One region of the Peribacillus sp. FSL K6-5616 genome, then DNA from elsewhere that is predicted to be linked to it. Evidence: riboswitches for the same ligand, from Rfam matches in the RefSeq annotation. Region 1 holds a riboswitch; the other holds the start of a gene.

Region 1 (4,658 bases):
GCATTCGCACAGTCCGAGCTTGGGGACATCGTATTCGTTGAGCTTCCGGAAATCGGCGATGAATTGAAAGCGAACGAACCATTTGGAAGTGTTGAATCCGTTAAGACCGTTTCTGAGCTTTATGCACCTATCAGTGGCAAGGTTGTTGAAGTGAACGAAGATTTAAGTGACAACCCTGAATATGTAAATGAGTCTCCTTATGAAAAGGCTTGGATGGTCGTGCTTGAACCATCTAATAGCAGTGATATTGAAAACTTGATGAGCGCTGAAGAGTATGAGAGTTTAATCAACGGTTAAAAAGAAAGGAGAGGGGGGACTGAAAAGGCCTGCTCTCTTTTTCATTTGTACAGTGGGTGAGTTGCGCACATAATTCGTGAGATGGAGTGATGACATGGAGTGGGGCGAATTCGATAAAGTGATCATTGTAGAAGGCAGTTCCGATAGAAGAAAAGTTGCCTCCGTTTTAAATGAAGATGTGGAAATAAGATGTACGAATGGGACCATATCATTAACTAAGCTGGATGAATTAGTGGATGAATTGATGGACCGTGATGTTTATCTCCTTTTTGACGCAGATGAATCAGGAGAAAAGCTGCGGAAGCAGTTCCGAAGGGAAATGCCGGAAGCGAACCACCTATATATTAATAAAATGTACAAAGAAGTGGAGAGCTCACCCGAACATCATATCGCAACTGTGCTCCTATCTGCCAATATGAATGTGAAAATGAAATTTTTAAGTCAAAGGGTGAACGACTAATTGATGCAGGAATGGAAAGAAGAAGAGTGTAAGCTTGCTGTTGAAAATGGGGAAACCTTTTGCTTATATTTATATACACCTTTATGCGGCACCTGTCAGGTGGCCTCCAAGATGCTGACGATATCCTTGGAGCTTTTTCCGGGATTGAAGGCAGGCAAAATGAATATGAACTATGTCCAAGCAATTGCCGAATCATATGAAATCGAAAGTGTTCCTTGCTTATTGCTTTTCAAAGAAGGGCAGCTGCACCAAAAAATATATGCCTTTCAATCCGTTCCTTATTTGTACGGATTGCTTAAGGAAATCAGCTAGGAAACCAATCAGGACCGCGGTTGGTTTTCTTTGTTGCTGACATTTGAATGAGAGAAGGGAATAAACAAAGAATATTCTAACAATTCATTGACTGATTTAATCTAAAATGCTATATTTTGAAATAAGTATGGCAGAATTTAATAGTTCTTATCAAGAGTGGCGGAGGGACTGGCCCGACGAAGCCCGGCAACCGGTATAAATTTTTATATACGGTGCTAATTCCAGCAGAGTGTTGGCTCTGGTAGATGAGGTGTGTTCTGGAAACCTCTTCTTAGAAGTGGTTTTTTTGTTTATAAAAAAGCCGGATTTCATATAATTCCAACTAAATCCATAGAAAAAGGTGAATTCATATGTCAGAGAAAAAGTTGCGCTTCGAAACATTGAGTGTTCATGGCGGTCTGCAAGCTGATGAAACAGGTGCCCGTGCCGTTCCTATCTACCAAAGCAATGCATACTTGTTCAAAGACACCGACCATGCAGCGAATTTATTTGGCCTAAAGGAGAATGGCTATATATATACACGGCTTCATAATCCCACGGTCAGTGTTTTTGAGGAAAGGATGGCCTTATTGGAAGGCGGTATCGGCGGATTGGCAACGGCAAGCGGAATGGCCGCCATCTCACTTTCAATCCTGAATATCGCCGCTGCAGGGGATGAGATTGTTTCTGCCTCTACATTATATGGCGGTACGTATAACCTTTTTGAAAACACTCTTCCTAAATATGGGATCAAAGTGAAGTTCGTTTCTCCCGATGATCCCGAAAACTTCAAAAGGGCGATTACGCCAAGAACTAAAGCCATTTTTGCTGAAACGATCGGAAATCCAAGTTTGAGGGTACTTGATATTGAAGCGGTAGCGGAAATCGCCCATGAAGCCGGCATACCTTTAATCATTGATAATACCTTCGCGACACCGTATCTTTGCAGACCAATTGACTTTGGAGCGGATATTGTCATCCATTCCGCTACAAAATGGCTTCTTGGAAATGGAACCACGCTAGGCGGTGTCATAGTGGATGGAGGGAAATTCGATTGGAACTCGCCAAACTACCCAGGCTTCACGGAGCCTGACCCAAGTTACGACGGTCTGGTATACGCAGAGGCAGTTGGACCTGCCGCATTCATAACGAAAGCCCGAGTTCAGTTACTCCGTGATTTGGGCCCTGCGCTAAGTGCCCAAAGTGCATTCCAGTTTACGCTTGGACTTGAAACGCTGCATGTAAGGATGAAAGAGCATCTATCAAACACCAAGTCTGTCATAAACTATTTAAAAAACCATCCAGCCGTGACCTGGGTTTCACATCCTGGTGATGAGGATCATCCCGATAAAGCCCTTGCGGATAAATATTTGCCAAAGGGAGCTGGATCTGTCGTGACATTTGGGATTCAAGGTAATCGCGAAGCTGGGGCAAAACTTATCAATTCGGTGGAATTATGGTCCCATGTGGCGAATGTAGGGGATGCGAAGAGCTTGATCATCCACCCAGCCAGTACAACCCATCAACAATTGAATGAGGCGGGTCTTGAGAAAGCGGGTGTAAGTGCCGATCAAGTCCGATTATCGATTGGGATTGAAAATGTAGAGGACTTAATAGAAGATTTGGAGCAGGCAATTGAAAAGGCGACGAACATCGTCTCCTTGACTTCCAAATCGGTTTAAGTAAAGTTCCTGTTCATTCTTGTACTAGAAATAATATACATTGCGCTCTTTTTTTATCTATGATAAAATTTCAGCATACTAAAGAACTTAATGATATTTAAATATTCTATATATTAGCTCTTATCAAGAGAGGTGGAGGGATGTGCCCGATGAAACCCGGCAACCGACAAGGAGATTTCCTTGGAAAGGTGCCAATTCACACAAAGTTTAATCACTTTGGAAGATGAGAGGAAGGCCTGTTTCTTCACCTGCCTTTCTGCTCATGCAGAAAGGTTTTTTCTATTTATTAATGGAGAAAACTTTTACATGATAGGAGAAACAGACTAATAATGTAGAGAAATCAACTAAGTTCATAGGTTTTATTGGATAAAAGAGGTGAGGGTTAATGATTACATTGACGAAAGTCAGTAAGCTGTTCCGAACAGGAAAAGGAAACAGTGAGACGATAAAGGCTGTAAATAATGTGAATGTTGAAATAAATAAAGGCGAGATTTTCGGGATCATCGGTTACAGTGGAGCGGGGAAAAGTACTTTGATCAGAATGCTCAATGGATTGGAAACACCTACAGAGGGATCCGTCGTGGTGGCTGAAAAGGAAATTTCAAAAATTAAAGGGGCTCAGCTCCGTAAGGCCCGTCAAGAAATCAGCATGATTTTCCAACATTTCAATCTATTATGGTCAAGGACCGTTCAGGAGAATATATCTTTTCCATTGGAAATTGCAGGAGTTTCTAAACCTGAACGCACCAAGCGTGTGAACGAATTGATCAAGTTAGTCGGACTTGAAGGCAGGGAAAAGGCCTATCCTTCGCAATTAAGCGGAGGGCAAAAGCAAAGGGTGGGAATAGCCAGGGCACTGGCAAATGACCCTAAAGTGCTGCTGTGTGATGAAGCGACTTCTGCTTTGGATCCGCAGACTACCGACTCCATACTCGAATTGCTTGTTGACATCAATCAGCGTTTGGGATTGACGATCGTCTTGATTACGCATGAAATGCATGTAATACGTAAAATCTGCCATCGTGTCGCCGTGATGGAAAGCGGGCAGGTTGTTGAACAGGGTCCTGTCCTGGATGTCTTCAAGAATCCTAAAGAACAAATGACGAAGCGTTTCGTGCAACAGGTAACGGAACCGGAAGAAACGAAAGAAACGATGGACCATTTGCTCGAACGCTATCCAGCAGGCAAAGTGATTCAATTGACCTTTGTAGGCGATCATGCAGAAAGCCCATTGATCACCAAACTTGTACGTAACTTCGAGTTGGATGTCAATATCGTTCAAGGTAAGATATCCCAAACAAGAAGCGGTTCATATGGCACATTGTTTATCCATCTAGATGGCAAAGAGGATGAAATGCTCCGCGCAATCGAATTCATTAAAGCACAGCAGGTAGGCGTGGAGGTGATTACTCATGCTTGAAGAATTATTGCCGAATGTTGATTGGGAAGACATCATTGAAGCTACGAAAGAAACGCTTTACATGACAAGCGTCTCTGTAGTGGCAACCTTTTTTATAGGCATAATACTAGGATTGATCCTTTTCCTGACAGGAAAGGGTAATATGTGGCAAAACCAGGCAGTCAACGGAGTCATGAGTGCTATCGTCAATATATTCCGTTCGATTCCATTTCTTATTTTGATCGTGCTGCTCATTCCTTTCACTAAAGCGCTTGTCGGTTCCATGATCGGTGAGAACGCTGCACTGCCGGCACTTATTATCGGTGCGGCCCCATTTTATGCGCGTATGGTTGAAATCGGCCTTCGTGAAATCGATAAAGGTGTAATTGAAGCCGCTAAATCGATGGGGGCAAAAACGAGCACGATCATTTGGAAGGTCCTTCTTCCAGAGTCGATGCCTGCCCTTATTTCCGGGATTACGGTAACATCGATTGCCTTGGTTGGATATACCGCGATGGCCGGGGTCATC
Region 2 (4,658 bases), 3.9 Mb from region 1:
TTCTTTAAGGATGTCGATATCCATATAAGCACTGTAATCATCAGCATAATCCATGAATTTCCCTTTATCCTCAAGTTCACTGCCGCATTCCGGGCAATCTACATGAATTTTTCTTAGACCGTTGCAAAGCGGGCATATAGACATTGTTTTTCCTCCTGTTCCAGATACTTATGATTTCAGTATTTGTCGATTCCAGTATTTTAACACATGGAAACACCCTCCCTAATGGTAGAGGGAGGGTACTTCCATCCAATTATTTATTAACCATGTTAGCAGGATCGACCCATGCTTTGAATTCATCTTCCGTCAGGAACTCCAGTTTCAACGCCGCTTCTTTTAACGTCGAGTTGTCCTTGAAGGCAGTTTTGGCGATCTTGGCTGCTTTTTCATAACCGATATGCGGGTTCAATGCTGTTACCAGCATAAGGGAACGCTCTACATTTTCTTTGATCTTATCTTCATTTGCAGTGATGCCAACCGCACAATTATCGTTGAAGGAATGAATGCCTTCCGTCAATAATTTGACCGTTTGCAGGAAGTTATAGATGATGACTGGTTTGAACACATTCAATTCAAAGTTACCTTGGCTTGCTGCAAAGCCAATTGTAGCATCGTTACCCACGATTTGTGTCGCAATCATGGTAAGCGCTTCACTTTGGGTCGGATTGACTTTACCTGGCATGATGGAGCTGCCCGGCTCGTTTTCCGGAATGGCAATTTCTCCGATTCCGCTTCTCGGTCCACTTGCAAGCCATCTGACATCGTTCGCAATTTTCATTAAATCCGCCGCCAATGCTTTCAAAGCACCGTGTGCGTAGACGATTTCGTTATGGCTAGTCAATGCATGGAACTTATTATCAGATGTGACAAAAGGATATCCTGTATCCGCTGCAATTTGTTTGGCAGAAAGTCCCGGGAATTCTTTCTTTGTATTGATTCCGGTTCCTACAGCCGTTCCGCCTAGAGCAAGGTTCAATAGTTTTTGGCTGCTTTCCTCAATCATCGCCAAATCTTTATCGAGCATCGCTTTCCAACCGGAAATTTCTTGTCCTAATGTTAAGGGTGTAGCATCTTGAAGATGTGTCCGGCCGATTTTCACGACATCCCAAAATTCTTTTTCTTTTGTATCGAATGTATCACGAAGTGCTTTGATGGCAGGAACCAATTTTTCAGCCACTTCCATAAAGGCTGCAATATGCATGGCAGTCGGGAAAGTATCATTTGAGCTTTGTGCCTTGTTAACATCATCATTCGGGTGAAGGATTTCCGATTCACCATTTTCTTTTAACCATTCATTCCCTTTGTTAGCGACCACTTCATTCACATTCATATTACTTTGCGTACCGCTTCCCGTTTGCCAAACTACAAGCGGGAAATGTTCATCAAGCGTACCTTCAAGGATTTCGCCGCAAATCTTGACGATGGCGTTCTTTTTAACTTCGGAAAGATCACCAAGATCATAGTTCACCTTTGCAGCAGCTTGTTTAACATATGCAAATGCACGAACCAATTCAATCGGCATTTTTTCGTTACCGATTTTGAAATTGTTACGGCTTCTCTCAGTTTGTGCTCCCCAATATTTATCGGCAGGAACTTTCACTTCACCCATCGTATCTCGTTCGATTCTGTATTCCATGTGTTCTCCTCCTAAGTTTGCACTATTCATTGAAGAATTTTTGCATATGAAATGAATAATGTCGGATTATTCTTTCTCTCCATACATTGTACAAACTTTATTATTTTAAAGCAAAAATATCCCGCTGACCCTTTCCATATTTCTGAAAAATCCTAGGCCATTCATATTTAGATGAAAATTTGGATATTCTTTTTTGACACATAAAGTGTAGGCACCGCTAGGCTTCAATTGACCTGGCCATGAACACCAACACATCATCACTCCCAAAATGTCCTTGACAGTATTTTGTATATATAGTAAATTCAAAAGAAATTGAATAATCTAAACTCTTATCGAGAGAGGTAGAGGGAATGGCCCGATGACACCTCAGCAACCTTCATTTGTTTCAAACCAATGAAAAGGTGCTAATTCCACAAGTTTATGAACTTGGAAGATAAGAAGAATGACTCGTCACTATTTAATCAAAGTCTTCTTCTTAAAGAAGACTTTTTTTTATTTTATTTAACTCAAAGGAGCAGTGAAAACCATGTATAAACCTGAAACATATCTTGCTCAATTAGGAAATCGCAGTGAAACGGCGACAGGAACAGTCAATCCGCCGGTATACTTTTCAACAGCTTTTCGCCACGAAGGAATCGGTCAATCGACGGGATTCGACTACACAAGGACAGGTAACCCTACCCGCCAGCTATTGGAGCGATCCATCGCCGATCTGGAAAAAGGAGACCAAGGCTATGCCTGCAGTTCAGGAATGGCCGCCATCTCCACTATACTCGCCCTTTTTAAATCCGGGGATGCGTGGATTGTCAGTGAAGATCTTTATGGCGGTACATATCGGCTGTTAGAACAAGGTTTTAAAAAATGGGGATTGCAGTGTGACTATGTAAACACTTGTTGTTTGGAGGATATCGAAAAAGCCATCACTCCTCACACGAAAGCCATCTTCATCGAAACTCCCACTAACCCTCTTATGCAGCAAACGGATATTAGCGCCGTTGCCGCATTGGCTAAACGATATAATTTATTGCTAATCGTTGATAACACTTTTTACACGCCTCTTATTCAACAACCCATCTTGCTTGGAGCGGATATTGTGATCCACAGTGCAACCAAGTATCTCGGTGGTCATAATGATGTGCTCGCCGGACTGATCGTTGCTAGCGGCGCTGAATTATGTGATGCACTTGCCTTCCATCATAATGGCACTGGAGCTGTCTTGAGCCCATTTGATTCTTGGCTGTTGATGCGCGGAATGAAAACCCTGGCATTGCGGATGGAGCGTCATGAAAAGAATGCCAAGATACTTGTAGATTACTTATCGGAGCATGATTGTGTTACGGACGTATTGTATCCAGGCCGAGGCGGCATGATTTCTTTCCGCATCATTGATGAAGCGGCGGTCAACCCATTTTTACAATCGCTCTCATTAATTTCCTTTGCAGAAAGCCTTGGAGGGGTCGAAAGCTTCATCACCTATCCTGCCACACAAACACATGCCGATATACCGCTTGAAGTCAGAACGGCAAACGGGGTTTGTAATCGATTGCTCCGCTTCTCCGTTGGCATCGAGGATAGCGACGATTTGATTGGTGACTTGCAGCAAGCATTCGCACATGTAAAAAGGGAGGCACTACGATGACAGATCATGATTTTAGCTTTGAAACGAAATTACTTCATAATAAATATAAATTCGATCCAGTAACGGGCGGTGTGAGCGTCCCCATTCAGCATGCATCGACTTTCCATCAATCCGATATCGATCAATTCGGCAAATATGACTACAGCAGAAGCGGGAACCCAACTCGCGAGGCACTTGAAGATATCATTGCCGATCTAGAGGAAGGCACTCACGGCTTTGCCTTTTCATCAGGTATGGCTGCCATTTCAACAGCCTTCCTCCTATTGTCTGCCGGAGACCATATCGTCATTTCTGAAGATGTGTATGGCGGAACGTTCAGGATGGTCACAAGCGTATTGAACCGTTTCAATATTGAGCATACCTTCGTTGACATGACGGACCTTGAAAGTGTCAAAGCGGCGGTTCAGCCAAATACCAGGGCCATATACATTGAAACGCCTTCAAATCCGTTACTTAAAGTGACCGATATTCAAGCTGTATGTGATATCGCAAAAAAAGCCGGTGCCTTAAGTTTTGTTGATAATACATTCTTGACGCCCGCATTGCAAAAACCGCTGAATCTGGGCGCTGATGTTGTCCTTCATAGCGCGACGAAGTTTTTATCCGGACATAGTGATGTGGTAGCTGGGCTTGCGGTCGTGAAAGATCCGGAATTGGCGGCAAGACTCGGTTCGCTTCAAAACTCCTTTGGAGCGGTCCTTGGTGTCCAGGATGCCTGGCTCGTAATGAGAGGCTTGAAAACCTTGTCAGTTAGAATGGAACATTCACAAAAAGGGGCAGAAAAGATTGCAGCCTACTTAAATGAGCAGCCCTTGGTGAAAAAAGTGTATTATCCCGGCCTAGCCGATCATCCACAGCACGCCATCCAGAAAGGCCAGTCACTCGGAGCGGGGGCGGTCCTTTCATTTGAATTGGAAAGTGAGGAAATCTTCCGTTCCTTCGTGAACACTGTCGAGCTCCCTGTTTTTGCCGTAAGTCTGGGAGCGGTAGAATCCATATTATCCTACCCGGCCAAAATGTCCCATGCGGCCATGCCTGCTGATGAAAGGGAAAAGCGAGGCATCACGAATAGCTTGCTCCGCCTCTCTGTCGGACTGGAAAATCCGGACGATTTAATCAAGGACTTCGAAGCTGCCCTCGTCAATATTGCCAAAGGGGAAGCAATTGCTGCAAAATGATTTTAAAGTAGTGGGTGCCTCATATTTTATGGGCACCTTTTTTATTCCATCAATAAAAGAAAACCATCGATTTCCCGATGGCCTGACTCTCATTTCTTCATATTATATTTATCCAGGAAGCGATCCACCCGTCCGCCTTTTTCAGCAAACTTCTGCTTTCCTGTATAATAAGGGTGCGTATCCGAGCTGATTTCCACTTTTAATA

The links. A riboswitch is a leader RNA that binds a small molecule or an ion and turns the genes downstream of it on or off. The one in region 1 is predicted to bind S-adenosylmethionine.
Region 2: linked by a shared signal. The riboswitch ahead of MHB45_RS03240 (methionine biosynthesis PLP-dependent protein) and the one ahead of MHB45_RS22515 (O-acetylhomoserine aminocarboxypropyltransferase/cysteine synthase family protein) in region 1 are both predicted to bind S-adenosylmethionine.

What each region holds. Positions count from the first base shown of each region.
Region 1 is NZ_JBBOYT010000001.1:4,623,391-4,628,048, reverse strand. Features, by position in the region: gene gcvH (glycine cleavage system protein GcvH) at 1-297, shown strand, start outside; gene MHB45_RS22525 (toprim domain-containing protein) at 392-757, shown strand; gene MHB45_RS22520 (thioredoxin family protein) at 761-1,069, shown strand; SAM riboswitch class I at 1,214-1,321, shown strand; gene MHB45_RS22515 (O-acetylhomoserine aminocarboxypropyltransferase/cysteine synthase family protein) at 1,420-2,730, shown strand; SAM riboswitch class I at 2,848-2,960, shown strand; gene MHB45_RS22510 (methionine ABC transporter ATP-binding protein) at 3,116-4,150, shown strand; gene MHB45_RS22505 (methionine ABC transporter permease) at 4,143-4,658, shown strand, end outside.
Region 2 is NZ_JBBOYT010000001.1:678,607-683,264, reverse strand. Features, by position in the region: gene MHB45_RS03250 (hypothetical protein) at 1-144, opposite strand, end outside; gene fumC (class II fumarate hydratase) at 254-1,636, opposite strand; SAM riboswitch class I at 1,963-2,076, shown strand; gene MHB45_RS03240 (methionine biosynthesis PLP-dependent protein) at 2,163-3,275, shown strand; gene metC (cystathionine beta-lyase) at 3,272-4,453, shown strand; gene MHB45_RS03230 (type B 50S ribosomal protein L31) at 4,543-4,658, opposite strand, start outside.